3 regions of the Streptomyces sp. NPDC012827 genome follow, and region 1 is predicted to be linked to each of the others. Evidence: predicted binding sites of a transcription regulator. Region 1 holds the regulator's gene; each other region holds the start of a gene.
What was found. The regulator HrcA, encoded in region 1, represses chaperone genes, less so after heat shock. The targets are predictions, from matches to a motif close to TTNGCACTCNGNNNNNCNGAGTGCNAA.
Positions count from the first base shown of each region.

Region 2: groL (chaperonin GroEL) is a predicted target of HrcA. The motif match lies at 6,557-6,583, and genes of this name have one in related genera.
Region 3: groES (co-chaperone GroES) is a predicted target of HrcA. The motif match lies at 4,611-4,637, and genes of this name have one in related genera.

Region 1 covers NZ_JBIBBY010000003.1:173,852-183,648, reverse strand. Annotated here, with positions in the region: gene rpsT (30S ribosomal protein S20) at 317-583, opposite strand; gene lepA (translation elongation factor 4) at 799-2,667, shown strand; gene ACFY60_RS07405 (AMP-dependent synthetase/ligase) at 2,850-4,727, shown strand; gene hemW (radical SAM family heme chaperone HemW) at 4,765-6,006, shown strand; gene ACFY60_RS07395 (DUF3097 domain-containing protein) at 6,093-6,899, opposite strand; gene ACFY60_RS07390 (MBL fold metallo-hydrolase) at 6,910-7,647, opposite strand; gene hrcA (heat-inducible transcriptional repressor HrcA) at 7,784-8,803, shown strand; gene dnaJ (molecular chaperone DnaJ) at 8,804-9,797, shown strand, end outside.
Region 2 covers NZ_JBIBBY010000004.1:444,549-454,345, forward strand. Annotated here, with positions in the region: gene murQ (N-acetylmuramic acid 6-phosphate etherase) at 1-857, shown strand, start outside; gene ACFY60_RS11500 (aldo/keto reductase) at 928-1,869, shown strand; gene ACFY60_RS11505 (DinB family protein) at 1,874-2,374, opposite strand; gene ACFY60_RS11510 (hypothetical protein) at 2,384-2,557, opposite strand; gene ACFY60_RS11515 (NAD-dependent epimerase/dehydratase family protein) at 2,639-3,628, opposite strand; gene ACFY60_RS11520 (class I SAM-dependent methyltransferase) at 3,920-4,684, shown strand; gene groL (chaperonin GroEL) at 4,768-6,390, opposite strand; gene ACFY60_RS11530 (cold-shock protein) at 6,776-6,979, opposite strand; gene ACFY60_RS11535 (MoaD/ThiS family protein) at 7,392-7,670, opposite strand; gene thrC (threonine synthase) at 7,686-9,011, opposite strand; SAM riboswitch class I at 9,005-9,158, opposite strand; gene ACFY60_RS11545 (glucosyl-3-phosphoglycerate synthase) at 9,279-9,797, shown strand, end outside.
Region 3 covers NZ_JBIBBY010000004.1:158,290-168,086, forward strand. Annotated here, with positions in the region: gene ACFY60_RS10040 (carbohydrate ABC transporter permease) at 1-555, shown strand, start outside; gene ACFY60_RS10045 (hydroxyacid dehydrogenase) at 573-1,592, shown strand; gene ACFY60_RS10050 (ester cyclase) at 1,656-2,354, shown strand; gene groL (chaperonin GroEL) at 2,455-4,083, opposite strand; gene groES (co-chaperone GroES) at 4,202-4,510, opposite strand; gene ACFY60_RS10065 (hypothetical protein) at 4,669-4,866, opposite strand; gene ACFY60_RS10070 (polysaccharide deacetylase family protein) at 4,863-5,801, opposite strand; gene ACFY60_RS10075 (methyltransferase domain-containing protein) at 5,950-7,134, shown strand; gene ACFY60_RS10080 (hypothetical protein) at 7,070-7,792, opposite strand; gene ACFY60_RS10085 (RNA polymerase sigma factor) at 7,803-9,107, opposite strand; gene ACFY60_RS10090 (YciI family protein) at 9,166-9,531, opposite strand; gene ACFY60_RS10095 (hypothetical protein) at 9,664-9,797, opposite strand, start outside.

The DNA.
Region 1 (9,797 bases):
ACGTCCCGGACCGTCCGCCCAGCGGTGCGTCTCCTCGTGCGGTGAGCCGCCCCCATCACCGGACGAACGCCCTCGCTCCCAGCCCTCCAGGGCAGCGCCCACCCACGACATCGCCCAGGGCCCTTTCCCCCCGGTCCCGGGCACGGCGAAGGCCCCGCCGCCCCCTGGGGAAGGGGGAGGCGGGGCCTTCGGCGTCGTGATGTGGGCTCGCACACGCGTGGCGAACGCGTCTCGCGTGCGGGTCCGGGGGGCCGGGTGGGAGCGGTAGAGAGGGTCCGCTGGGTCCCGTGCGGCCGGTGGAGCGCTAGATCAGAGCTCAGCCCTGGAGGGACGCGACCTTGACCGCCAGCGCCGACTTCTTGTTGGCGGCGGCGTTCTTGTGGATGACACCCTTCGAGACAGCCTTGTCGAGCTGACGCGAGGCGGCACGAGCGGCAACGGTGGCCTTCTCGAGGTCGCCGGCGGCGACAGCCTCACGGGCCTTGCGGATCGCGGTCTTGAGCGACGACTTGACGGCCTTGTTGCGCAGGCGCGCCTTCTCGTTGGTCTTGTTCCGCTTGATCTGGGACTTGATGTTCGCCACGAAAGAGCCTTTACAGGTTCGATGTTTCTTCAGGATGTGCCTCTCCCCCGTAGCCCTCCGGGCACGGGAGGCACCCCCGGAAGAGGGCACACGAGACACAGCTGTCCACGGTATCAGCCGCTCTCCGTACCGCCCAAACCGAGCACAGGCCCGCAGTCATGGGACCATGGAGCCTACGTATCCGTTCTGAACATCGCCCGAGACGAGAACCCTGCGTGCCCGCGACTCCTACCAACGTGCCCGAGCCGAGCCGAACCGACCCGGCTCTGATCCGCAACTTCTGCATCATCGCGCACATCGACCACGGCAAGTCCACGCTCGCCGACCGGATGCTCCAGCTGACCGGTGTGGTCGACCAGCGGCAGATGCGCGCCCAGTATCTCGACCGGATGGACATCGAGCGTGAGCGCGGCATCACGATCAAGTCCCAGGCGGTCCGTCTGCCCTGGGCCCCCAACGAGGGGCCCGACCAGGGCACGACGCACATCCTGAACATGATCGACACCCCCGGGCACGTCGACTTCACCTACGAGGTCTCGCGGTCGCTCGCGGCCTGCGAGGGCACGATCCTGCTCGTGGACGCCGCGCAGGGCATCGAGGCGCAGACCCTCGCCAACCTGTACCTGGCGATGGAGAACGACCTCACCATCGTCCCCGTCCTGAACAAGATCGACCTGCCGGCCGCGCAGCCGGAGAAGTTCTCCGAGGAGCTGGCGAACCTCATCGGCTGCCAGCCCGAGGACGTCCTCAAGGTCTCCGCCAAGACCGGCATGGGCGTCGAGGCGCTGCTCGACCGCGTGGTCAGGGACGTTCCGGCCCCGGTCGGCAACGCGGACGCCCCCGCCCGCGCGATGATCTTCGACTCGGTCTACGACTCGTACCGCGGCGTGGTGACGTACGTACGAGTGATCGACGGGCAGCTGAACAAGCGCGAGCGCATCAGGATGATGTCGACCGGCGCGACCCACGAGCTGCTGGAGATCGGCACGAACTCGCCCGAGATGCTGCCGGCCGACGGCCTCGGCGTCGGTGAGGTGGGCTACCTCATCACCGGCGTGAAGGACGTCCGCCAGTCCAAGGTCGGCGACACGATCACCTCGCAGGCGAAGGGCGCCACCGAGGCGCTCGGCGGCTACAAGGACCCGAAGCCGATGGTCTTCTCCGGTCTGTACCCGCTGGACGGCTCGGACTACCCGGAGCTGCGCGACGCGCTCGACAAGCTCCAGCTCAACGACGCCGCGCTGGTCTACGAGCCGGAGACCTCCGCCGCGCTCGGCTTCGGCTTCCGCGTCGGCTTCCTCGGCCTGCTCCACCTCGACGTGATCCGCGAGCGCCTGGAGCGCGAGTTCGGGCTCGACCTGATCGCCACCGCCCCCAACGTGGTCTACCGCGTGGTCATGGAGGACGGCAGCGAGCACACGGTCACCAACCCGAGCGAGTTCCCCGAGGGCAAGATCAGCGAGGTGTACGAGCCGGTCGTCCGCGCCACGATCCTCGCGCCCAGCGAGTTCATCGGCTCCATCATGGAGCTGTGCCAGAACCGCCGGGGCACCCTCATCGGCATGGACTACCTCTCCGAGGACCGGGTGGAGATCCGCTACACCCTGCCCCTCGCCGAGATCGTCTTCGACTTCTTCGACCAGCTGAAGTCGAAGACGCGCGGATACGCCTCCCTCGACTACGAGCCCACCGGCGAGCAGTCCTCCAGCCTGGTCAAGGTGGACATCCTCCTGCACGGCGACAAGGTGGACGCCTTCTCGGCGATCACCCACAAGGACGCCGCGTACGCCTACGGTGTGCGGCTCGTCGCCAAGCTGCGCGAGCTCATCCCGCGCCAGGCCTTCGAGGTGCCCATCCAGGCCGCGATCGGCTCCCGTGTCATCGCCCGCGAGACCATCCGCGCCATCCGCAAGGACGTCCTCGCCAAGTGCTACGGCGGTGACATCTCCCGTAAGCGGAAGCTGCTGGAGAAGCAGAAGGAGGGCAAGAAGCGCATGAAGATGGTCGGCTCCGTCGAGGTGCCGCAGGAGGCCTTCATCGCCGTCCTGTCGAGTGACGAGTCCTCCGGCAAGGGCAAGAAGTAGTCACCCCCGGGTAGCTTCCTCATGCACCGAAGGGGCCCACGTGCGCACGGCACGTGGGCCCGTTCGTTATCCACAGACCCTTACGTGACGGCTTTCCGGCCTCTACTCTGAAGCCGGTTCGAAGGTTACTCGCCAGTTAGTTACGCACCACCCGTAGGCACCGCCGCCGCCCGGAGGACGTCGTGAGCGACACACAGACCCTGATCGAGAACCGGCCGCCGTCCGTGGCGACCCTCTTCCTTGAGCGCGTCGAGCGGACTCCCGACGCGGAGGCCTACCGCTATCCGGTGCCCGCCGCCTCCGGCCAGGGGCCCGACGACTGGAAGTCGCTCAGCTGGGGCCAGGCCGCCCAGCGGGTCTACGCCATCGCCGCCGGCCTCGTCGACCTCGGCGTGCAGCCCGAGGAGCGCGTGGCCCTCGCCTCGTCCACCCGCGTCGAGTGGATCCTCGCCGACCTCGGCGTCATGTGCGCGGGCGCGGCCACCACCACGGTCTACCCGCAGACCAACGCCGAGGAGTCGGCCTTCATCCTCTCCGACTCCGAGTCCAAGGTCCTCATCGCGGAGAACGCCGCGCAGCTCGCGAAGGCCGTCGAGCGCCGTGCCGACCTGCCCGGCCTGCACCACGTGGTCGTCGTCGACCCCGAGGGCGCGGACACCTCCGACGACTGGGTCCTCACCCTCGCCGAGCTCGAGGCGCGCGGCGCCGCCTACCTGGAGAAGCACCCCGAGGCGGTCAAGGAGCGGGTCGCCGCCATCACCCCCCGGCAGCTCGCCACCCTCATCTACACCTCCGGCACCACCGGCCGCCCCAAGGGCGTCCGCCTCCCGCACGACAACTGGTCGTACATGGCCAAGGCCATCGCGGCCACGGGCCTCGTCACCCAGGAGGACGTCCAGTACCTCTGGCTGCCGCTCGCCCACGTCTTCGGCAAGGTCCTCACCTCCGGGCAGATCGAGGTCGGCCACGTCACCGCCGTCGACGGCCGCGTCGACAAGATCATCGAGAATCTGCCGGTGGTCCAGCCGACCTACATGGCGGCCGTGCCCCGCATCTTCGAAAAGGTCTACAACGGGGTCGCCGCCAAGGCCCGGGCCGGTGGCGGCGCCAAGTACAAGATCTTCCAGTGGGCGGCGGAGGTGGCCCGCGAGTACGCCAAGGTCACCCAGGACAACTTCCGCCGCACCGGCACCGCCTCCGCGCCCTTCGGCCTCACCGCCAAGCACAAGGTCGCCGACGCGCTCGTCTACGCCAAGATCCGCGAGGCCTTCGGCGGCAACCTGCGCGCCTGCATCTCCGGCTCCGCCGCCCTCGCCCCCGAGATCGGCTACTTCTTCTCCGGCGCCGGCATCCACATCCTGGAGGGCTACGGCCTCACCGAGTCCTCCGCCGCCTCCTTCGTGAACCCGGGCGAGGCCTACCGCACCGGTACCGTCGGCAAGCCGCTGCCCGGCACCGAGGTCCGCATCGCCGACGACGGCGAGATCCTGCTGCGCGGCCCCGGGATCATGGAGGGCTACCACGGCCTGCCCGAGAAGACGGCCGAGGTCCTGGAGTCCGACGGCTGGTTCCACACCGGCGACATCGGCGAGCTCTCCGCCGACGGCTACCTCAAGATCACCGACCGCAAGAAGGACCTCATCAAGACCTCCGGCGGCAAGTACATCGCGCCGGCCGAGGTCGAGGGCCAGTTCAAGGCCGTCTGTCCGTTCGTCTCCAACATCCTCGTCCACGGCGCCGACCGGAACTTCTGCACCGCGCTCATCGCCCTCGACGAGCCCGCGATCCTCGGCTGGGCCGCCGAGCACGGCCTCGCGGGCAAGACGTACGCCGAGGTCGTCGCCGCCCCGCAGACCGAGAAGATGGTCCAGGGGTACGTCGACCGCCTCAACCAGAACCTCCAGCGCTGGCAGACGATCAAGAAGTTCCGCCTCCTGCCGCGTGACCTCGACATCGAGCACGGCGAGCTCACCCCGTCCCTGAAGCTCAAGCGCCCGGTCGTCGAGCGGGCCTACAAGGACCTCATCGAGGACATGTACGCCGGGTCGCGCGAGGCCTGATCCGCGCGGCGGCCGTTCACCCGGGCGGTACGGGACAATGGACCCCATGCCTTCCGTACTGCCCGATGGTGAGCCCATGCCCGAGGACGGGGCGCTGCCCGCACGCGCCCTGGAAGGGGCCGGGGAGCGTCCGCTCGGGTTCTATCTGCACGTGCCGTACTGCGCCACGCGGTGCGGTTACTGCGACTTCAACACCTACACCGCGAGCGAGCTGCGCGGCGAGGGCGGCGTGCTCGCCTCCCGCGACAACTACGCCGGACAGGTCGGCGAGGAGATCCGCCTCGCCCGGAAGGTGCTCGGCGACGACCCCCGGCCGGTCAGGACCGTCTTCGTCGGCGGTGGCACGCCCACGCTGCTCGCGGCCGGCGACCTCGTCCGGATGCTGGGCGTCGTCCGCGAGGAGTTCGGGCTCGCGGACGACGCCGAAATCACCACCGAGGCCAACCCGGAATCGGTGGACCCGGAGTACCTGGCCGAGCTGCGGGCCGGCGGCTTCAACCGCATCTCCTTCGGCATGCAGAGCGCCCGGCAGCACGTCCTGAAGGTCCTCGACCGCACGCACACCCCCGGCCGGCCCGAGGCGTGCGTCGCCGAGGCGCGGGCGGCCGGCTTCGAGCACGTCAACCTGGACCTGATCTACGGCACGCCGGGGGAGTCCGACGACGACTGGCGGGCCTCCCTGGAAGCGGCGATCGGCGCCGGCCCCGACCACGTCAGCGCCTACGCCCTCATCGTCGAGGAGGGCACGCAGCTCGCGCGCCGCATCCGGCGCGGCGAGGTGCCCATGACCGACGACGACGTGCACGCCGACCGCTACCTCATCGCCGAGGACGTGCTCTCCCGGGCCGGATACTCCTGGTACGAGGTCTCCAACTGGGCCACTTCCGACGCCGGGCGCTGCCTCCACAACGAGCTCTACTGGCGCGGCGCCGACTGGTGGGGCGCCGGGCCGGGCGCCCACTCGCACGTCGGCGGGGTGCGGTGGTGGAACGTGAAGCACCCCGGGGCGTACGCGGCGGCCCTGGGCGCCGGGAAGTCACCGGGCGCCGGGCGCGAGGTCCTGTCGGACGAGGACCGGCGCGTCGAGCGCGTCCTGCTGGAGCTGCGGCTCCGGGAGGGCTGCCCGCTGGACCTGCTGAAGCCCGCCGGCCTGGCCGCCTCGCGGAAGGCCCTCGCGGACGGACTCCTGGAGGACGGGGCGTACGGGGCGGGGCGGGCGGTGCTGACGCTGCGCGGGCGGCTCCTCGCGGACGCGGTGGTCCGGGACCTGGTGGACTGACGCGGCGCGCCCCGTTCGCGCGGGCCCGCGCCGGCCGGGCGCGTGCCCCTGCTCCGTGCGGGCGCGAGGCGCCCGCCGCCGCCCCGCTACGGCGCCGTCACGAAGTCGATCAGCTCCTCCACGCGGCCCAGGAGCGCCGGCTCCAGGTCCTTGTAGGAGTGGACCTTGGAGAGGATGTGGCGCCAGGCGGCGCCGGTGTTGTCGGCGGGCCAGCCGAGGGCGCGGCAGACGCCCGTCTTCCAGTCCTGGCCGCGCGGGACCGCCGGCCACGCGGGGATCCCGACCGAGGAGGGCTTCACGGCCTCCCAGACGTCGATGTACGGGTGGCCGACCACCAGCACGTGCGGCGAGGTCACCCGGGCCGCGATGCGGGCCTCCTTGGAGCCGGGCACGAGGTGGTCGACCAGTACGCCGAGGCGGGCGTCCGGGCCGGGCCCGAACGCGTCGACGATCTCCGGGAGGTCGTCGACGCCCTCCAGGTACTCCACCACGACGCCCTCGATCCGCAGGTCGTCGCCCCAGACCCGCTCGACCAGCTCGGCGTCGTGCCGGCCCTCCACGTAGATGCGGCCCGCGCGGGCCACCCGGGCCCGCGCGCCGGGGACCGCGATCGAGCCGGAGGCGGTGCGGGCGGGCCGGGACGGGGCGGCGGCCGGGGGCCTGACCAGGGTGACGGCCTTCCCCTCCAGGAGGAAGCCGCGCGGCTCCAGCGGGAAGACCCGGTGCTTGCCGAACCGGTCCTCCAGCGTGACCGTGCCGGCCTCGCAGCGGATCACCGCCCCGCAGAAGCCGGTCGTGACCTCCTCGACGACCAGGTCGCGTTCGGCCGGCACCTCGGGCACCGGGGCCTGCTTCTTCCACGGGGGCGTCAGATCCGGGTTGTAGCTGCGCATTGACCGGACGTTAGGCGACGGAGAAGCGCCGTGCCAGTTCCGCGCGCTGGCGTCGGACGAAGGCGGCGTCCACCACCGCCCCGTGCCCGGGCACGTACAGCGCGTCCTCGCCGCCGAGCGCGAGCAGCCGGTCCAGGGCGTCCGGCCAGCGGGAGGGGATCGCGTCCGGGCCGGCCTGCGGCTCGCCGGACTCCTCCACCAGGTCGCCGCAGAACACGGTCTCGCGCTCGCCCGGCACGAACAGGGCCAGGTCGTGGCCCGTGTGGCCGGGCCCCACGTTGGCCAGGAGCACCTGGCGCCCGCCCAGGTCGAGCGTCCACTCGCCGGACACCAGGTGCCCCGGGGCCACCAGGGCCCCGGCCGCCTCCTGAGCCGCCCGCGCGTCGAGACCGTGCCGTACCGCGTCCCCGCGCATCTCCCGCGCCGCCCGCTCGCCCGCCAGCAGGCGGTCCGAGCCGACGGCCCCGAAGACCTCGGCCCCGGGGAAGGCCGCCGTGCCGAGCACATGGTCGAAATGGGGATGACTGAGTGCGATGTGCGTCACGTCCCGGCCGCCCGTCAGCGCCCGCGCGTCGGCGCGCAGCGCCGCGCCCTCGGCGAGCGAGGCGCCCGTGTCGTACAGCAGCACGCCCAGCTCTCCCACCACCAGGCCCACCGTGGCGTCCCATCCCGGCAGCCGCCGCCGGCCCACACCGTCGGCGAGCCGCTCCCATCCCCGCGCCGTCCAGTCGATCTCCGAAGCGTCCATACCGAGACGCTAGCGGTTCGGCCTCCTTGCCAGGAGCGACCGGCCCGGCCGTACACTGGCCGGGGATTCCTGGCACTCGAACAGGGCGAGTGCCAAATGCGGAGCAACCGGAACGACCACAGCTGGAGGTGTGCGCATGCTCAGCGAACGCAGACTCGAGGTGCTCCGCGCCATCGTCCAGGACTATGTCGGCACGGAGGAGCCCGTCGGCTCCAAGGCGCTCACCGAACGCCACAAGCTCGGCGTCTCGCCCGCCACCGTGCGCAACGACATGGCGGTGCTGGAGGAGGAGGGCTACATCGCCCAGCCGCACACCAGCGCCGGGCGCATCCCCACCGACAAGGGCTACCGCCTCTTCGTCGACCGGCTGGCCGGCGTCAAACCGCTGTCCACCCCGGAGCGGCGCGCCATCCACAACTTCCTGGACGGCGCGGTCGACCTGGACGACGTCGTGGGCCGTACGGTGCGGCTGCTCGCGCAGCTCACCCGTCAGGTCGCCGTCGTCCAGTACCCCTCGCTGACCCGTTCGACCGTGCGGCACGTGGAACTGCTCTCGCTGGCCCCGGCCCGCCTGATGCTGGTCCTGATCACGGACACCGGCCGGGTCGAGCAGCGGGTGATCGACTGCCCCGCCCCCTTCGGCGAGACCTCCCTCGCCGACCTGCGGGCCCGGCTCAACAGCCGGGTCGTCGGCCGCCGGTTCGCCGACGTGCCGCAGCTGGTGCAGGACCTCCCCGAGTCCTTCGAGGAGTCGGAGGACCGGGCCACGGTCTCGACCGTGCTCGCCACCCTCCTCGAAACGCTCGTGGAGGAGCAGGAGGAGCGGCTGATGATCGGCGGCACCGCCAATCTCACCCGCTTCGGCCATGACTTCCCCCTGACGATCAGGCCCGTCCTGGAGGCGCTCGAGGAGCAGGTCGTGCTCCTCAAGCTGCTCGGCGAGGCCAAGGAATCGGGCATGACCGTACGTATCGGGCATGAGAACGCCCATGAAGGACTGAACTCCACGTCCGTCGTCTCGGTCGGCTACGGTTCGGGCGGCGAAGCAGTCGCCAAGCTCGGCGTGGTCGGACCGACCCGCATGGACTACCCCGGAACGATGGGAGCGGTACGCGCAGTGGCACGTTACGTCGGACAGATCCTGGCGGAGTCGTAAGTGGCCACGGACTATTACGCCGTACTCGGCGTGCGCCGAGACGCGTCCCAGGACGAGATCAAGAAGGCCTTCCGCCGCCTGGCCCGCGAGCTTCACCCGGACGTGAATCCGGACCCGAAGACGCAGGAGCGGTTCAAGGAGATCAACGCGGCCTACGAGGTCCTCTCGGATCCGCAGAAGAAGCAGGTCTACGACCTGGGCGGCGACCCGCTGTCCTCCTCCGGCGGAGGCGGCGCGGGCGGCTTCGGGGCCGGGGGCTTCGGCAACTTCTCCGACATCATGGACGCGTTCTTCGGCACGGCCTCGCAGCGCGGGCCGCGTTCGCGGACCCGTCGCGGCCAGGACGCCATGATCCGCCTGGAGATCGACCTCAACGAGGCGGCCTTCGGCACCACGAAGGACATCCAGGTCGACACGGCCGTCGTCTGCACCACCTGCTCGGGCGAGGGCGCGGCCCCCGGCACCTCCGCGCAGACCTGTGACATGTGCCGCGGCCGCGGTGAGGTCTCCCAGGTCACCCGGTCCTTCCTCGGCCAGGTCATGACCTCGCGGCCCTGCCCGCAGTGCCAGGGCTTCGGCACCGTCGTCCCGACCCCGTGCCCCGAGTGCGCGGGCGACGGCCGGGTCCGCTCCCGCCGCACGCTCACGGTCAAGATCCCGGCCGGTGTCGACAACGGCACCCGCATCCAGCTCGCGGGCGAGGGCGAGGTCGGCCCCGGCGGCGGCCCCGCCGGCGACCTGTACGTCGAGATCCACGAGACCCCGCACGAGACGTTCCAGCGGCGCGGGGACGACCTGCACTGCACGGTGACGATCCCGATGACGGCGGGTGCGCTCGGCACGAAGGTGCCGCTGCAGACCCTGGACGGGGTGGAGGAGGTCGACATCCGGCCCGGCACGCAGTCCGGCCAGTCGATCCCGCTGCACGGCCGGGGCGTCACGCACCTGCGCGGCAACGGGCGCGGCGACCTCATCGTCCACGTCGAGGTGCAGA
Region 2 (9,797 bases), on a different contig from region 1:
TGGCCGAGATCGACCGGCTGTCCACCCTGGAGATCGCCCGCACCATGAACGGCGAGGACCAGTCCGTCCCCGCCGCCGTCGCGCGGCAGCTCCCCGCCATCGCGGCCGCCATCGACGCCACCGCCGCCCGCATGGCCGACGGTGGCCGGCTCGTCTACATGGGCGCGGGCACGGCCGGCCGGCTCGGCGTCCTGGACGCCAGCGAGTGCCCGCCCACCTTCAACACCGACCCCTCCCAGGTCGTCGGCCTCGTCGCGGGCGGCCCCACCGCCCTGGTCCGGGCCGTCGAAGGTGCCGAGGACTCCCGGGACTTCGCCGTCGCCGACCTCACCGCCCTCGGGCTCACCGACCGCGACACCGTCGTCGGCGTCTCCGCCTCCGGCCGCACCCCGTACGCGCTCGGCGGCATCGAACACGCCCGCCGGCTGGGCGCGCTCACCATCGGCCTCTCCTGCAACCCCGACAGCGCGCTCACCGCCGCCGCCGAGCACGGCATCGAGGTCGTCCCCGGCCCCGAGCTCCTCACCGGTTCCACCCGCCTCAAGGCGGGCACCGCCCAGAAGCTCGTCCTCAACATGATCTCGACCATCACCATGATCCGGCTCGGCAAGACGTACGGGAACCTCATGGTCGACGTCCGCGCCTCCAACGAGAAGCTCCACGCCCGCTCGCGCCGGATCGTCGCCCTCGCCACCGGCGCACCGGACGAGCAGATCGAGGCGGCCCTCGCCGCCGCCGACGGCGAGGTGAAGAACGCCATCCTCATGATCCTCGCCGACATCGACGCCCCGACCGCCGCCCGCCGCCTCACCGCCTCCGCCGGCCACCTCCGCGCGGCCCTGCACCCGGACGGATGACCGCCGCGCCAACCCCCTTGCGGGACAGATGACTTCGTGCTCCTCACGCCGCCGGGAGATCATGCCCGCCATGACGACGCCACGCGCCACGACCGCCACCACGACCACCCCGCCCTCCGCCGACGGAGCGGGCACCTGGACCCTCGGTGACCTCACCGTCCGCCGGATCGGGTTCGGTGCGATGCGGCTGCCGCAGTACGGGGAGGCCCTCGTCCCGCACGCCGTGCCGAGGGACCGCTCCGAGGCGATCGCCGTCCTGCGCAAGGCCGTCGATCTGGGCGTCAACCACATCGACACCGCGGCCTTCTACTTCTCGCCGCTCCGCTCGGCGAACGAGCTGATCAACAGCGCGCTCGGCGGCCCGTACCCCGAGGACCTCGTCATCGCCACCAAGGTCGGGCCCGCCCGCGACGCCTCCGGCGCCTGGGCCGAGCACGCCCGCACTCCCGAGACGCTGCGCGCCCAGGTCGAGGAGAACCTGCGCCAGCTCGGCCGCGACCACCTCGACCTGGTCAACCTCCGGATCACCGGCACCGACTCGATAGCCGAGCGCTTCGGGGCGCTCGCCGAACTCCGCGAGGCCGGCCTCATCCGCCACCTCGGCCTCTCCAACGTCACCCCGGACCACCTCGCCGAGGCCCGGGCCATCGCGCCCGTGGTCTGCGTCCAGAACATGTACGGGATCGGCGTCCGCCCCGAGTACGCGGAGTTCGTCCGCCACTGCGGCGAGCAGGGCATCGCCTTCGTGCCGTTCTACGCCATCGCCGCCGCGGGCGGCCAGGGCGGCGCCACGGCCCCCGAGAGCCCCGAACTCCTCGCCGTCGCCGAGGCCCACGGCGTGAGCCCCGCCCAGATCCGCATCGCCTGGACCCTCCACCAGGGACCCCACCTGCTCGCCATCCCCGGCACCGGCGACCCCGCCCACCTCACCGCCAACGTCGCCGCCGGCTCCCTCCGCCTCACCCCCGAGGACCTCGCGACCCTGGACGGCCTCCACCGCCCCCGGCCGTGACGCCTCAGCGCCCCACCGCGCCGTCGATCCGCTCCCGCAGGATGTCGGCGTGGCCGGCGTGCCGGGCCGTCTCCTCGATCATGTGGACGAGGATCCACCGCATCGACGGTGCGGCCGTCTCCCGGAGGGACCGGGCCCCCGGGCGGTCCAGGTCGTCGCACGTGACGACGATCGCGTCGGAGTGCGCGGCGGCCGCCCGGTAGGCGGCCACGAGGCTGTCCACCGTGTCTTGCGGGGTGAGGGCGTCGTCCTCGGCGAGAACGATGTCCTCCCCCGCGTAGGCCCAGGCGAACCAGCCGCGTTCCACCTCCGTCAGGTGCTTCAGCAACCCGAGAACGCTCGTCCCCGACGGCACCCCGGGCGTCCGCAGCGCCTCCTCGGGAGCGCCGTACGTCTTCGCGACGACGGCCTCCCGCAGGTACCGCAGGAAGGCCAGCAGGGTCGTCCTCTCGTCGCCCTCGACATCGGGCGGCCGCACATCACCACGTACCTCGCTGTTGGTCATCCGACGACCCTACGCGGCGCCCCGGCGCCCGGAAGGAGAACCCACCGCGCCCCAACGTCCCTTCTTCCCGGTGACTTTGGGCGCCCCGCCCGTGGTGCGCAGGTCGTACCAGGCGGTGAGGGCCTCCAGGCCGACCGCGGCCCAGCGCAGTGCCTTCACCACGGCGCTCCCCAGTTCCTCCATCGTGTCCCTCTCCCTTCGCGGTCCTCTCCGAAGGAGGACCCGGCGTGGCCCGTGAAGGTTGCCCGGGGCGCCGGACACCGGTCAGGCGTCGAGGAGCGCGAGGAGTTCGCGTTCGCGGGCGGGGCTGAGACCGGCCCGCCGGTCGCGGTCCAGGCCCTGCTCGCGTTCCCAGGCGAGGGTGTCGGCGATCAGCTCCTCCCGGGAGCGCTGCCGCAGGCCCGCGGCGGCCGCCGCCTCGCCCGCGCGGGCCTGGAAACCGCGCCAGTCGTCGTCGGCCAGCCACAGCGGCAGGGACTCGGGACCCATGTACTGCGCGACGCCCTGCTCCAGGAGCCACTTCGAGGGGGCGGGGACCACGGGGCCGGTGTGACCGCCGGCGGCCCGGGAGAGCGCGACCCACTCGCGGAAGGGGATGGCCGGCCCGACCGCGTTGTACGTTCCCGTGCGGCCCGTCTCCGCCGAGTCCAGCAGCCAGGCCGCGAGGTCGCGCACGTCGATCGCCTGGGTCGGCAGCTCCGGCTCGTCCGGCACGAGCAGCGGCGCCTCCGGGGCGCGGGCCGCGCGGGCGGCCCAGTAACCGGTGCGGCCGGTGTGGTCGCCGGGGCCTCCGATGAGCCCGGCGCGGGCGACGAGGAGCCGGTCGCCGACCACCGCCGCGGCGGCCTGCTCGCAGGCGACCTTGGCCTCGCCGTACAGCTCGCGGCCGACCTCGCCCAGCTCCGTCGGCTCCAGCAGCGGCGCGGACTCGTCCGCGCCCGGGTCGTCGTGCGCGGCGTAGGCGCTGCACGAGGACACGTACGTCCAGTGGCGGGCCCGGCCGCCGAGCGCGTCGAGCGCGCCACGCACGAAGGCGGGCTGCCAGGACACCTCCACGACCGCGTCCCAGTCCCGCTCCCGGAGCGCGTCGTACGCCCCTGGGCCCCGCCGGTCCGCCGCCACCAGGGCGGCCCCCTCCGCCGCCTCTCCGCTCTCCCCGCGCGCCAGGCAGGTCACCTCGTGACCCCGCTCCAGCGCCTGCCGCGACAACTCGCGGCCCACCCATGCCGTACCGCCCAGAACCAGAATGTCCATGCGGTCAGTGGACCACCCCAACTCCCCTTTTCCGCACGGCGTTCGCCGTCGGCGGAGCCCGCGCGGACGGCGGGAAACCGTCCCCGGCGGCGCCCGGGAAGGCCGTTTCCCGGGTCGGGAAGGGGCTCCGGAAGCCTTTCGCCCGGGCCGGTGGCCTGCCCCGTCGGCGGCCGGCTCCGCGCCCCGCCCAGAGGCCGTAAAGCAGCTCCACGCCACGTCGCCGCACCCGCTGTGACCTGGGCTTTCTCCCCTTCACGCCCTAGGCTGGCGGGACACGGAGGGGAGATCCAGATGGTGGAGACGGACCGCGGTATCCGTACGGTCGAGGACGTCATGGCCCTGCTCGACGGGCTGTTCGCGCCCGGCGCCGACCGGTGGTCGCGGGGCGGTGCCGGATGGTGGGACGGGTTCTACGCCGACCGCGAAAGGCCGGTGCCGTTCTTCGTCGCGAAGCCGGACGAGAACCTGGTGTCGTACGTGGAACGGGGGCTGCTCCCGGAAGGCGGCGCGGGTGTCCGGCGGGCGCTCGACCTCGGCTGCGGGCCGGGCCGGAACGCCCTGTACCTGGCCTCGCTCGGCTACGCGGTGGACGCGGTGGACCTGTCCCCCACGGCGATCGACTGGGCGCGGGACCGGGCCAGGGAGGCGGGCCTCGCCGACCGGATCCGGTTCGTGTGCGGGGACGCCTTCACCGCCCCGGAGCTGGGCGCCGACGGCCCGTACGACCTCGTGTACGACTCCGGCTGTTTCCACCACCTGCCGCCGCACCGCCGCGTCACGCACCTGGCGCTCCTCGACCGCGTCCTCGCCCCGGGCGGCCACTTCGCCCTGACCGCCTTCGCGGCCGGCGAGGGCGGCATGGGCTCGGAACTGCCGGACGCCGCGTTCTACCGCACGGGCACCCTGGAGGGCGGCCTGGCCTACACCGACACGTCCCTCCGCGCGATCTTCTCCCCGATGACGGCGACGGAACTCCGCCGCATGCGCCACCAGCCCCCGGCCTCCCCCCACTTCGGCGAACCGTTCCTGTGGACGGCCCTCTTCCACCGCCCCTGAGAACGGCGGGAACGCCCGAGGGCGGCACCCCCGGTGGGGGTGCCGCCCTCGGCGTCGTGCGTGAAGAACCGCTGAGCCGTGGCTCAGAAGTCCATGTCACCGCCCGGCATGCCGCCGCCGGCCGGCGCGGCGGCCTTCTCCGGCTTGTCGGCGATGACGGCCTCGGTGGTGAGGAACAGCGCCGCGATGGAGGACGCGTTCTGCAGAGCGGAGCGCGTGACCTTCGCGGGGTCGATGATGCCCTCGGCGATCATGTCGACGTACTCACCGGTCGCGGCGTTCAGGCCGTGGCCGACGGGCAGGTTGCGCACCTTCTCGACGATGACGCCGCCCTCGAGACCACCGTTGACGGCGATCTGCTTCAGCGGGGCCTCCAGGGCCAGCTTGACGATGTTGGCACCGGTGGCCTCGTCGCCCTCCAGCTCCAGCTTCTCGAAGACGCTCGACGCCTGCAGCAGGGCCACGCCACCACCGGCGACGATGCCCTCCTCGACGGCCGCCTTCGCGTTGCGAACGGCGTCCTCGATGCGGTGCTTGCGCTCCTTGAGCTCGACCTCGGTCGCGGCACCGGCCTTGATGACGGCCACGCCGCCGGCCAGCTTCGCGAGGCGCTCCTGGAGCTTCTCGCGGTCGTAGTCCGAGTCGCTGTTCTCGATCTCGGCGCGGATCTGGTTCACGCGACCGGCGACCTGCTCGCTGTCACCGGCACCGTCGACGATGGTGGTCTCGTCCTTGGTGATGACGACCTTGCGGGCGCGGCCCAGCAGGTCGAGGCCCGCGTTCTCCAGCTTGAGGCCGACCTCCTCGGAGATGACCGTGCCGCCGGTGAGGATGGCGATGTCGTTCAGCATCGCCTTGCGGCGGTCACCGAAGCCCGGAGCCTTGACGGCGACGGACTTGAAGGTGCCGCGGATCTTGTTGACGACCAGGGTCGACAGGGCCTCGCCCTCGACGTCCTCGGCGATGATCAGCAGCGGCTTGCCCGACTGCATGACCTTCTCCAGGAGCGGGAGCAGGTCCTTCACGGAGGAGATCTTGGAGTTGACGATCAGGAGGTACGGGTCCTCGAGCGAGGCCTCCATGCGCTCCATGTCCGTGGCGAAGTACGCCGAGATGTAGCCCTTGTCGAAGCGCATACCCTCGGTGAGCTCCAGCTCCAGACCGAAGGTCTGGGACTCCTCGACGGTGATGACGCCTTCCTTGCCGACCTTGTCCATGGCCTCGGCGATGAGCTCGCCGATCTGGGTGTCGGCGGCGGAGATGGAGGCGGTGGAGGCGATCTGCTCCTTCGTCTCGACCTCCTTCGCCTGGTCGAGCAGGGCGCCGGAGACGGCCTCGACGGCCTTCTCGATGCCGCGCTTGAGCGCCATCGGGTTGGCGCCGGCGGCGACGTTGCGGAGGCCCTCACGCACGAGCGCCTGGGCGAGGACGGTGGCGGTGGTCGTACCGTCGCCGGCGACGTCGTCCGTCTTCTTGGCGACTTCCTTGACCAGCTCGGCGCCGATCTTCTCGTACGGGTCCTCGAGCTCGATCTCCTTGGCGATGGAGACACCATCGTTGGTGATCGTGGGGGCGCCCCACTTCTTCTCGAGGACGACGTTGCGGCCCTTCGGCCCAAGGGTGACCTTGACGGCGTCAGCGAGCTGGTTCATGCCGCGCTCGAGACCGCGCCGGGCCTCCTCGTCGAACGCGATGATCTTGGCCATGTGAAGTGGTCCTCCCGGACATGGGGTGGATAACGCTCCAGGACCGCGCCGACGCCCGCGACGGACGGCCTCCGCGCTCCGTGTGGTTCCTTGCCCCACCCGGCCGGCGACCTCGCCATGCTCGATCCTCGTAGCACTCTCACCTTCCGAGTGCTAACGCCAATGATTAGCACTCGCCCTAGGAGAGTGCAAGCGCCTCTCGGTTTTCGGGCCGTCCGCGCGAGGCGCGCCCGGCGCCCCGTGGAAGGGTTCGCGCCACCTCCCGGCGCACGGAACCGGCCCGTCCCGCGCCGTACGGAACCTCCCCGCGCACGCGCGAGGGGCCCGCATCCCTCGGGATGCGGGCCCCTCGACGGCGTTGCGTCGGTGGCCGATCGCGCCGCGCTCAGACGGCGAGCTTGACCATGTCCGCCTGCGGGCCCTTCTGGCCCTGCGAGATCTCGAACTCGACCCGCTGGCCCTCTTCGAGGGTGCGGTAGCCATCCATCTGGATCGCGCTGTAGTGGACGAAAACATCCGCACCACCGTCGACCGCGATGAAGCCGTAGCCCTTCTCCGCGTTGAACCACTTGACGGTGCCCTGAGCCATGCCTAACTCCCCTATTACTGGCCCTTGCGCGGGACCGCACTTCGCGGACCCGGGTCAGACCCTGCGCCGGAACGCGTCGACCGCGGCTGAATGTATCTGCCCAACTGCCCTCTGCAACAGGCCATTCGAGCGAGAATTCTGGGCGCGACGGAAAGGTGAATTCGTCCGAATCTTGTGAATTCCGGGGCAAGTCGGGCCCGGCAAAGCACGCAGAAGGTACAGAACGTGCGTGCACTTTGGCTGCTTCTTGTCGCGCGGGGACGCATTCTCATATGCGTCCGGCATGAGCAGCGGAGGGGGCTTCCCCAACTCTACCGCGCTCAACCATGCAGAATTGCCCCCTCCGCTTTATGGAGCGGAAGGGGCAATTCGAGAGAGAAGGGGGAGAAGAGGAAGCAGGGGAGGGAGAGGTTCAGCAGCCGCCGGCCACGGCGGGGATGATCGAGACGCCGGCGCCGTCGGGCGTCGCCGTCTCCAGGCCCTGCTCGAAGCGCACGTCGTCGTCGTTCACGTACACGTTGACGAAGCGGCGCAGCTTGCCCTGGTCGTCCAGGACGCGGGCGGCGATGCCCGTGTGGTTCTTCTCCAGGTCGGCGATGACCTCGGCGAGGGTCGCGCCCTCGGCGGGCACCTCGGCCTGCCCGCCGGTGTAGGTGCGGAGGATGGTGGGGATGCGGACGTTCACGGCCATGTGTTCACGAACCTTTCAGTGGGCCAGGCCGGCGTCGCGGAACGCGTCCAGGCTGGGGCGGATGGTGGCGGTCGCCTGCGAGCTGTCGGCCACGGCGTCCAGGGTCTTGAGCCCGTCACCGGTGTTGAGGACCACGGTGGTGAGCGAGGGGTCGAGGAGACCGGCCTCGACGAGCTTCCTCGTCACACCGACCGTCACACCGCCCGCCGTCTCGGCGAAGATGCCCTCGGTCCGCGCGAGGACCTTGATCGCGTCCACGACCTGCTCGTCGTTCACGTCCTCCACGGCACCGCCGGTGCGGCGCGCGATGTCGAGGACGTACGGGCCGTCGGCGGGATTGCCGATCGCGAGGGACTTGGCGATGGTGTTCGGCTTCTGCGGGCGGACCACGTCGTGGCCGGCCTTGAAGGCGGCGGAGACCGGGGAGCAGCCCTCGGCCTGGGCACCGAAGATCTTGTAGGGCTTGTCCTCGACCAGGCCGAGCTTGATGAGCTCCTGGAGGCCCTTGTCGATCTTCGTCAGCTGCGAGCCGGAGGCGATCGGGACGACCAGCTGGTCCGGGACGACCCAGCCGAGCTGCTCGCAGATCTCGTACGCCAGCGTCTTGGAGCCCTCGCCGTAGTAGGGGCGGAGGTTGACGTTCACGAAGCCCCAGCCCTCGCCGAGCGGGTCGCCGATGAGCTCCGAGCAGAAGCGGTTCACGTCGTCGTAGTTGCCCTCGATGGCGACGAGGTCACCGCCGTACACCCCGGCCATGACGACCTTGCCCTGCTCCAGGTCGTGCGGGATGAACACGCAGGAGCGGAAGCCGGCGCGGGCGGCGGCGGCGCCGACGGCGCCGGCCAGGTTGCCGGTGGAGGAGCAGGAGAGGGTGGTGAAGCCGAAGGCGCGGGCGGCCTCCAGGGCCTGGGCGACGACCCGGTCCTTGAAGGAGTGCGTCGGGTTGCCGGAGTCGTCCTTCACGAACAGCTTGCCGGGCTCGACGCCGATCTCGCGGGCCAGGTTGTCGGCCTTGACCAGCGGGGTCCAGCCGGGATTCAGGTTCGGCTTCTCGGCGACGTCGGCCGGGACGGGCAGGAGCGGGGCGTAGCGCCAGATGTTGGCGGGGCCGGACTCGATCCGCCTGCGCAGCTCCTCGGGGTCGCCGGCGGGGAGCTCGTAGGCCACTTCGAGGGGGCCGAAACAGAGTTCGCAGGCGAAGATCGGGCCGAGGGCGAAGACCTCGCCGCATTCGCGGCAGGAAAGTCCGGAGGCGGGTCCGAGGTCGACGGTGGTGCCGGCGGAGCCGGTGGCGGGTGCGACGGTCTGTACAGCCATGGAGGCGAGGCCCTTTCTCCTCATCTTCCTCATGACGCGTTTCGCCATGAGACGGATTTGGCACCTTCCCTAGCCGGGGACCCCGCTGGCGCGCCGTGGCGCGGACGAGAACCGACTGGAGGGTTGCCGGGGCTTCAACGGGCCGTATCCCTCTGCCCCTCTGGATGAGCGGTATTCGGTTGTGGAACGCGGGCGGCACCCCGACATGCGACGGGCCTTCGCGTTGTTCAAGACTGTAACCGAAGGCATGGACGGTTGAGATGGTCGTCCGAACCGCGAGATGGAGATCACGTGCTGGAAGAGGTGGAGCGCTGGCTGGGCCGGCGGTCCTGGTCCGTGGCCGACCGACCGCTGGAGCGGATTCTCGCCGCCAAGCGCTCGACGACCGTCAGCGTGGTGCTGCCCGCGCTCAACGAGGAGGCGACGGTCGGGGACATCGTCTCCGTGATCCGGCGCGAGCTGATGACCGCGTCGGTGCCGCTCGTGGACGAGCTGGTGGTGATCGACTCCGGTTCCACGGACCGTACGGCGGGGGTGGCGGCGGCGGCCGGGGCCCGGGTGGTCGCGCGGGACGCGATACTCCCCCGGATACCCGCCGTGCCGGGCAAGGGCGAGGTCCTGTGGCGGTCACTGATGGTGACGGGCGGGGATGTGGTGTGCTTCGTGGACGCCGATCTGCGGGACTTCTCGGCGGACTTCGTCACGGGCATCGTGGGTCCGCTGCTCACGGACCCGGACGTGGACCTCGTGAAGGCGATGTACGACCGGCCCCTCGGCGACGCCCCTGGTCAGGGCGGTCGCGTGACGGAA
Region 3 (9,797 bases), on a different contig from region 1:
GCCTTCCACGTCCACGACTTCCGCGGCAAGGAGAAGCTGTTCGGGCTCGTCCTCATGGGCGTGCTCGTGCCCACCACCGCGCTCGCCCTGCCGATGTACCTGCTCGCCAGCGAGGTCGGCATCGTCAACACCTACGCGGCGGTGCTCCTCCCCGCCCTCGTCAACCCGTTCGGCGTCTACCTCTCCCGGGTCTTCTGCGCCGGTTACATCCCCGACGAGGCCCTGGAGGCCGCCCGTATCGACGGCGCCGGCGAACTGCGCGCCTTCTGGTCCATCGGTCTGCGCATGGTCATGCCCGGCTTCGTGACGGTCTTCCTCTTCCAGTTCACCGCCATCTGGAACAACTTCTTCCTCCCCCTGGTGATGCTCTCGGACCAGAAGCTCTTCCCGCTGAGCCTCGGCCTGTACGCGTGGAACAGCAACGCCCACGCCGAACCCGGCCACTACCCCCTCGTCGTCACCGGATCCCTGCTCGCCGTGGTCCCCCTCGTCATCGCCTTCGTCTCCCTCCAGCGCCACTGGAAGGCGGGTCTGACCGCCGGCAGCGTCAAGTGAGGAGCCCAGGTCCCAGCATGCACCCGACCACTGACAACCGCCCCGCCCTGCTGCTCGCGATGGGCCCGGGCGTCGACTCCCGCCTGTTCACCGAGGACCACCGCGCCCGCCTCGCGGCCCTGGCCCGCACCGACCCGCACCTCGTCGCCCACGACCTGACCGCCCCGGACGCGCGCGCCGCCGCGGCCCTCGCCGAGGCGGAACTCCTCCTCACCTGCTGGGGCGCCACGCCGCTCACCGCCGAGGTGCTCTCCCGCGCGCCGCGCCTGCGGGCCGTCGTGCACGCGGCCGGGTCCGTCAAGCACCACGTCACCGACGCCTGCTGGGACCGGGGCCTGCGCGTCACCTCGGCCGCCGCCGCCAACGCGCTGCCGGTCGCCGAGTACACCCTCGCCGCGATCCTCTTCGCCGGGAAGCGGGTCCTGCGCTCCGCCCGCCGGTACGCCGAACTCCGCGCCGACCACGCCTGGCCGACCGAGTCCGCCGACTGGGGCAACCACCGCCGCACGGTCGGCATCGTCGGCGCCTCCCGCATCGGCCGCCGGGTCATCGAACTGCTGCGCCCCTTCGACTTCGAGATCCTGCTCCACGACCCGTACGTGACGGCCCCTCCGCCCGGGGTGGAGCTCACCGGCCTGGACGAACTCTGCGCCCGCAGCAGCGTCGTCTCGGTCCACGCGCCCCAACTGCCGTCCACGTACCGGCTGATCGGCGCCGCGCAGCTCGCCGCGATGCGCGACGGCACCACCCTGATCAACACCTCGCGCGGCTCCCTCATCGACGAACCGACGCTCCTCCCCCACCTCGTCGCGGGCCGCCTCGACGCGGTCCTCGACGTCACCGACCCGGAGCCGCCGCCCCCCGGCTCCCCGCTCTACACCCTCCCGAACGTCCTCCTCACCCCCCACGTGGCGGGCTCGCTCGGCAACGAACTGCACCGGATGGCCGACCAGGCCCTGGAAGAGGTGGCGCGTTACGGCAGGGGGGAACCGTTCGCGGAGGAGGTACGGGCCGCGGACCTGGGGCGCTCGGCGTAGACGCGTCGCCGGGGCCCTCCGGTCCTAGACTGGAGAGGACCCCCACCCCGGTCGGGAGGCGTCATGACATTCGTACAGATAATCGACTGCAAGACCAGTCGGGTCGAGGATCTGAACCGGCTCATGGACCAGTGGGTCGAGCGGACCCGGGGCAAACGCACCGCCACCCACAGCATCGTCGGGACGGACCGGTCCGACGCCTCGCACGTCGTGGAGATCGTGGAGTTCCCCTCGTACGAGGTGGCGATGCACAACTCGCAGCTGCCCGAGACGGACCGGATCTTCCGCGAGATGGTGGCGCTCTGCGACGAGATGCCGACCTTCACCGACCTGGACGTCGTGCGGGACGAGGCCCTCTACAAGGCCGCCGCGCGGCGGCTCCTGGAGATGATCGCCACCGAGCCGGAGCTGGCGCTCCTGGACGAGGTGCTCGCGGAGGGGTATCACGACCACGATCCGACGAACGCGCAGGACGCCATCGGGATGGACGCGGTCCGCCGCGAGGTGGCGATGTGGCGCGAGGGCTTCGACTTCGCCTTCACCGTGGAGGACCAGATCGCGGAGGGCGACCGGGTCTGCAGCCGCTGGACCTGGCAGGGGACCCACACGGGCGACTTCATGGGGCTCCAGCCCACCGGCATCGAGGTGTCCATGACGGGGACCCTGATCCACCGCTTCCGGGAGGACGGGAAGATCGTCGAGGGCTGGTGGCAGTACGACCTGCTGGGCCTGATGGGCCGGATCGGCGCGGTGGAGGCCTGAGCCGCCCCGTACGCCCCCGGCCGTCGGCGCGCGGCGTGGAAACACCGGGGCCCGGTGCCCCCTCTCGGGGGCCCCGGGCCTCAGTGATCAGTCAGGTGCCTCAGTGGGAGTGGCCGTGACCGTGGCCGTGGCCCGCGTCCGCCGACTCCTCCTCCTTCTTCTCCACCACGAGGGTCTCGGTGGTGAGAAGCAGGGAGGCGATCGAGGCGGCGTTCTCCAGGGCGGAGCGCGTCACCTTGACCGGGTCGATGACGCCGGCCTTGATCAGGTCGCCGTACTCGCCGGTCGCGGCGTTGAAGCCCTGGCCCTTGTCGAGCTCCGACACCTTCGAGGTGATGACGTAGCCCTCGAGGCCGGCGTTCTCGGCGATCCAGCGCAGCGGCTCGACGGCGGCGCGGCGGACGACGGCGACACCGGTGGCCTCGTCACCCTCCTTGCCGAGGTTGCCCTCGAGGACCTTGACGGCGTGGACCAGAGCGGAGCCACCACCGGAGACGATGCCCTCCTCGACCGCGGCGCGGGTCGCGGAGATGGCGTCCTCCAGACGGTGCTTCTTCTCCTTCAGCTCCACCTCGGTGGCGGCGCCGACCTTGATCACGCACACGCCGCCGGCCAGCTTCGCGAGGCGCTCCTGGAGCTTCTCGCGGTCCCAGTCGGAGTCCGTGGTCTCGATCTCGGCCTTGATCTGGGCGACGCGGCCCGCGACGTCCTCGGACTTGCCGCCACCGTCGACGATGGTGGTGTCGTCCTTGGTGACGGTCACGCGGCGGGCGGTGCCGAGCACGTCCAGGCCGGCCTGGTCGAGCTTGAGGCCGACCTCCTCGGCGATGACGGTGGCACCGGTGAGGGTGGCCATGTCCTGGAGCATCGCCTTGCGGCGGTCACCGAAGCCGGGCGCCTTGACGGCGACGGCGTTGAAGGTGCCACGGATCTTGTTGACGACGAGGGTGGAGAGCGCCTCGCCCTCGACGTCCTCGGCGATGATCAGCAGCGGCTTGGAGGAGCCGGCCTGGATGACCTTCTCCAGCAGCGGCAGCAGGTCCTGGATGGACGAGATCTTGCCCTGGTTGATCAGGATGTAGGGGTCGTCGAGGACGGCCTCCATGCGCTCCTGGTCGGTCACCATGTACGGGGACAGGTAGCCCTTGTCGAAGGCCATGCCCTCGGTGAAGTCGAGCTCCAGGCCGAAGGTGTTGGACTCCTCGACGGTGATGACACCGTCCTTGCCGACCTTGTCCATCGCCTCGGCGATGAGCTCGCCGACCTGCTGGTCCTGCGCGGAGAGCGCGGCGACGGCGGCGATGTCCGACTTGTCGTCGATCGGACGGGCGGTCGCGAGGAGCTCGTCGGAGACGGCCTTGACGGCGGCGTCGATGCCCTTCTTCAGGGCGGCCGGGGAGGCGCCGGCGGCGACGTTGCGCAGGCCCTCGCGGACGAGCGCCTGGGCGAGGACGGTGGCGGTGGTGGTGCCGTCACCCGCGATGTCGTTGGTCTTGGTCGCCACCTCCTTCACCAGCTGGGCGCCGAGGTTCTCGTACGGGTCCTCGATCTCGACCTCGCGGGCGATCGTGACACCGTCGTTGGTGATGGTGGGGGCGCCGAACTTCTTGTCGATGACGACGTTGCGACCCTTCGGGCCGATCGTCACCTTCACCGTGTCGGCAAGCTTGTTGACGCCGCGCTCAAGGGCGCGACGGGCGTCCTCGTCGAACTTCAGGATCTTCGCCATGGGAGCGATTCAGCCCTCTCGGAAATCGGGTGGAACGAGCGGCGCCCCGGGCCCCGGAACGGGGCCTCGGGGCGCAGCTCACAGCATCTTTTTCAGGTGCCTCGGAAGGTACTTCGGCTTACTTCTCGATGATCGCGAGCACGTCGCGGGCCGAGAGGACGAGGTACTCGTCACCGTTGTACTTGACCTCGGTGCCGCCGTACTTGCTGTAGAGCACGACGTCGCCGACCTTCACGTCGAGCGGAAGGCGCTCGCCGTTCTCGAAACGGCCCGGGCCCACGGCGAGGACGGCACCCTCCTGGGGCTTCTCCTTCGCGGTGTCCGGGATGACCAGGCCAGAGGCCGTGGTCTGCTCGGCGTCGAGCGGCTGGACCACGATGCGGTCCTCGAGCGGCTTGATGGCAACCTTGGAGCTGACGGTCGTCACGATCCGACCTCCCCCTTCGGAGATCTCGCGGGGTTAACTGTCTGAGTGTGGCGACCAGGTGGATCCGTCGTCGCGGGTGCCGGACCTGCCCGTCGCTTCTTTGGCACTCTCCGGTGGGGAGTGCCAGAGGCGAGACTATGACCGCGATTAGCACTCGGTCAAGCGGAGTGCCAATTCCACGCCATGTGGCGCATCGCGCGGGGGTCCGGAACACCCGCCGCCGGCTCCGCCGCCGCCACCCGCTGCGCCGCTTTCCGCCCCAGCCGCTCGATCGGGTCGACCGCCGGGGCACAGCCCGTGAGGCCGAGGAGGGCGGCGAGCGAGAGGCCCGTGAGGCGGGAGCGGGCCCGGGTCATACGTAGTCCTCCAGCTTGGCGACCGCGTACCCCTTCGCCGTGATCACGTTCATCACCCTGCGGATCATGTCCGGCATGCTGCCCTTCCAGTCGCCCTTCCCCCGGAAGTGGGTGAGCACGATGTCGCCGGGGTGCAGGTCGCGGTCCCACTCGCGCCACTCCATGCGGTCGGGGAAGGCCTCGGAGGCCCAGAGCGGCACGGCCCTGACCCCGCAGGCCTTGGCGGCGCGCAGGGTGTCCTCGTTGTAGTTGCCGTACGGCGGGCGGAACAGCGGGGGCCGGGTGCCGTACCGCTTCTCGATGACGTCCTGCATGCCGCAGATCTCGCGCTTCTGCCGCTCGTAGGAGAGGGCCGGCATGTAGCGGTGGTTGAGGGTGTGGTTGTGCAGGGCGACCCCGCGCGCCTGCGAGCGCTGCATCTTCGCGAAGTAGCCGTAGTCGTCCTTGACGACGTAGTCGCTGAGGAAGGCGCTGTAGGGGATGTCGAGCTCGGTCATCATCCGGATCAGCTCGGGGTCCTTCTCCGCGCCGTCGTCGATCGTCAGGAAGACGATCTTCTCCTTGGTGGGCACGGTGGTGAAGACGGGCGGCAGGCCGGTTCCGTCGGTCTCGAAGCCCTTGCGGGTGGTGATCACCGGCTTCTTCGCGGGCGGGGCGGGGGCTTCGAGCGGGGTCTGCTTCAGCCCCCACTTCCGGGCGGCGAGGACGCGGGCCGCGCGCTGTTCGCGGACCTTCCTGAGGTGCTCGTTGAGCGCGGCGGAGGCGGTCAGGGGCCGTGCCTTCGCCGCCGCCTCCTGTCCGGCGGCGGGAGCGGGCGCACCGCCGGCGCCGGCTTCCGGCCCGGCCCCGGAGTCGGAGCAGGCGGCCGTGGAGGTGAGGGCGGCGACGAGGAGCGCGGCGAAGACCCGACGGGAGGACGACCCACCCTTTGCCATCATCTTTTCCTTTTGTCGTACGAGGTGTATCGCGCCGCATCCTGTCAGCGCGCGGGCCCCTCCCGGCCGCGACACCGCCGTACCTCCCCCACGGTCCCCCGGGCGGCCCACACCCGACGCACGACACGCGAGGCACCACAATGGGCGGGTGAACGACCTCGCCGCCCTCACCGCCCTGCTCACCCCCGAAGGGCGGACGCTCCTCGCCGCCCTGCGCGACTACGACCCCGCCCGGGAACTCGCCGTCGCCTCCCGGCTGCGCCGCGACCACCCCGCCGACCTGGTCACGGCGGCCCTCGGGCAGGCCCGGCTGCGGCAGCGGGCGGTGGCGAAGTTCGGCGCCGATGACGCGTACCGGATGTACTTCACGGCCAACGGCGTCGAGCAGTCCACCCGCGCCTCCGTCGGCGCCCACCGGGCCGCCCGGCTGCGGGCCCTCGGCGTCGGCAGCGTCGCCGACCTCTGCTCCGGGATCGGCGGCGACGCGATCGCCCTCGCCCGCGCCGGGATCTCCGTCCTCGCCGTCGACCGCGATCCCGTCACCGCCGCGACCGCCCGCGCCAACGCCGAGGCGCTCGGCCTCGCGGACCTGATCGAGGTGCGCTGCGCCGATGTCACCGAGATCGACACCACCGGGTACGACGCGGTCTTCGTCGACCCGGCGCGGCGCGGCGGCCGGGGCCGGATCTTCGACCCCGAGGCGTACTCCCCGCCGCTCTCCTGGGCGGTCCGGGCGGCCCGCACGGCCCCGCACGCGGCGCTGAAGATCGCGCCCGGCATCCCGCACGAGACGGTGCCCGAGGAGGCCGAGGCGGAGTGGATCTCGGACGGCGGGGACGTGAAGGAGGCCGTGCTCTGGTTCGGCACGGAACCGGGTGCCCGCCGCGCCACGCTGCTGCCCTCCGGGGTGAGCCTCACCGGCCGGGGCCTGCCCGACCCGGAGGTCCGGCCCGTCGGCCGCTACCTGTACGAGCCCGACGGCGCCGTCATCCGCGCCCACCTCGTCGCCGAGGTGGCGGCGGAGGTGGGCGGCGGGCTGATCGACGCGACCATCGCCTACGTGACGGCCGACGCGCTCGTCCCGACCCCGTACGCCGCCGCGTACGAGATCACCGACGCACTCCCCTTCAACCTGAAGAAGTTGAAGGCCCTGCTGCGGGAGCGGGAGGTCGGCACGCTGACCGTGAAGAAGCGCGGCTCGGCGGTCGAACCGGAGGAGATCCGGCGGAAGGTGAAGCCCAAGGGCCCGAACGCGGCCACCGTGCTGCTCACTCGGGTCGCGGGGGCTCCGACGATGCTGATCGGCCGGCCCGCGGGCGGCCCGGGCCGCTGACGCGGCTGCTGGCGGTCACGTGGTTCGGGCCGGTGAAGCGGTTCGGGCCGGTGAGGCGGTTCGCCATGCGGTAGTGGCCCACGATCTTCGTCAGGCCGATGAGGCCGGTGATCCACAGGATCAGGGAGGCGCCCATCCCGTAGGCGATGAGGCCGTAGCCGCCGTCCTCCCGGGTGGCCCCGGCCGGGACGGCGAAGGCCACCCACAGGCCGCCCGCGCACAGCGCGCAGGAGAGCAGCAGCCAGGCCAGGCTCAGGACCGGGGCGCGCAGCCGGGCGTCCGTGGGCCCGTGGCGGTCGAGGGCCGCCCACTGGGCGAGGCGGACCCGGACCGTCCGGTCCTGGCGCACACCGCGCACGGTCATCCACAGGGCCGGGCCCATGACGCCGAGGCCGAGGACCGCGGCGAACAGCATGATCATGATCGTGAGGACGTCCTGGTCGTGGCCCAGGGCGATGAGCAGGAGCCCGACGAGGGACCAGCCGAACTCGAGCAGCACGAACCAGAGCAGGAACAGCGCGAGCCGCCCTCCGCCGAGCAGCCGCCGGCCGAGCTCGTCCATGGCCAGCGCCCGGTCGACGAGCCGCGCCTCCCGGTCGGGCCAGCTGCGGATCTCGGCGGGCGGGGGTGGCGGCGGCAGCGGAACACGCGGGGACATGCCAAAAACCTTAGTGCGCGCCCCCCGGAGCCCCGGGGACGGGGAGGGCGGCGGCCCGGGCGCGCAGCAGGGAGCGCTCGCTCTCGTTACGGGTGAGGGAGGCGGCCCGCTCGAACGCCTCCCGGGCCTCCGCGTGCCGGCCGAGCCGGGCCAGCAGGTCCCCGCGCACGCTCGGCAGCAGGTGGTAGCCCGCCAGGGCCGGTTCGGCGGCGAGGGCGTCGACCAGCGTCAGCGCCGCGGCGGGGCCCTCGGTCATCGAGACGGCGACCGCCCGGTTGAGTTCCACGACCGGAGAGGGCGCCAGGGCGGCGAGCCGCCCGTAGAGCCCGGCGATCGTCCGCCAGTCCGTCTCCTCGTACGAGCCCGCCCGCGCGTGGCAGGCGGCGATGGCGGCCTGGAGGGCGTACGGACCGTAGGAGCGGCCGTCGCCGGCCCGCGCGAGCGCCTCGAAGCCGCGCCGCACCAGCAGCCGGTTCCAGCGCCGCCGGTCCTGGTCGGCGAGGAGGACCGGCCGCCCGCCCGGCCCGGTCCTGGCCGGGGCGCGGGAGGACTGGAGCTCCAGCAGGGCGGCGAGCCCGTGGACCTCGCTCTCGCCGGGCATGAGCACGGCCAGGCCCCGGGCGAGCCGCAGCGCGTCCTCGCACAGGCCCGGCCGCAGCAGGTCGTCGCCCGCGGTGGCCGCGTACCCCTCGTTGAAGATCAGGTAGACGACCTCCAGGACCGGGCCGAGCCGCGCGGCCCGCTCCTCGCCGTACGGCACCTCGAACCGTACGCCCGCCTTCGCCAGGGTCCGCTTCGCCCGCACGATCCGCTGGGCCACCGTCGCCTCCGGCACCAGGAAGGCCCGGGCGATCTCGTCCGTGCGGAGTCCGCCGACGAGCCGGAGGGTGAGCGCCGCGCGGGCGGCGGCGGGGAGCACCGGGTGGCAGGCGGTGAAGACGAGCCGCAGGACGTCGTCGTCGATGTCGCCGGGGCCGGACGGCTCGGGGTCGTACGTCTCCGTGCCGAGCGTCCGGCCCACCTCGGCGAGCTTGCGCGCGTACGTCTCGCGCCGCCGCACCAGGTCCACGGCCCGGTTCCTGGCGGCGGCGGTCAGCCAGGCGCCCGGCCGGTCCGGGACGCCGGTCGCGGGCCACTGCTCCAGGGCGGCGAGGAGCACGTCCTGGGCGATCTCCTCGGCGAGGCCGAGGTCCCCGAGGACGCGGGCCGCCGTGGCGACGATCCGCGCCGACTCCAGGCGGAAGACCGTGTCGAGGGTGTCCCGCACCGAGGGGCGGGCCGGGGGCCGCGCCGCGTGTTCCGTCACGTCCTCCATGACAGCACGGCCCACCGACAACGGGCCGGGACCGGGGCCCCGGGCGCCCCGCGGCGGTTCAGCCCTCGGGCTGCTCCTCCACCTCGCGCACCTCCAGGCCGACCTTCCACTGCGGCGGGTGCACCGCGAGGAAGCGCTTCCCCCACTCGAGCGCCTCGGCCATGTCCTTGCACTGCATCATCGCGTAACCGCCGATGACCTCCTTGGTCTCGGTGAAGGGGCCGTCGGTGTACGACACCTTCCCGTCCGACCAGGTGAGGCGGGTGGACTCGGCGGTGGGCCGGAGGCCGGCCGTGTCCAGCATGACGCCGGCCTTGGTGATCTCCTCGAACAGCGCGCCCATCCGCTGCTCGAAGCCGGGGTCGGCGCTCTCCATGTCGATGGTGTTCTCCTCGATGCGGACGAGGGACAGGAAGCGGGGCATGACGACTCCTCGGGGTGGTGCGGTGGCGGGGCCTCTCCCCGCCGTCCACTCCTACGTCGAACGGGCCCGGCCCGCATCGACACCCCGCCGGAAGTTTTTCCGGGAGCCGCGCGGAGACGGGCGCCGGTTCGCCTATTCGACCGCCTCGAAGCGCCAGCGGTGGACCGGACGGGTGATGAGGTCCGGGTCCGGTTCCGGCAGCTCCGGCAGCTCGGCGTCGAGGGTGTCGGCCTCCCACCAGGTGAGGACGAGGACCCGGTCCTGGG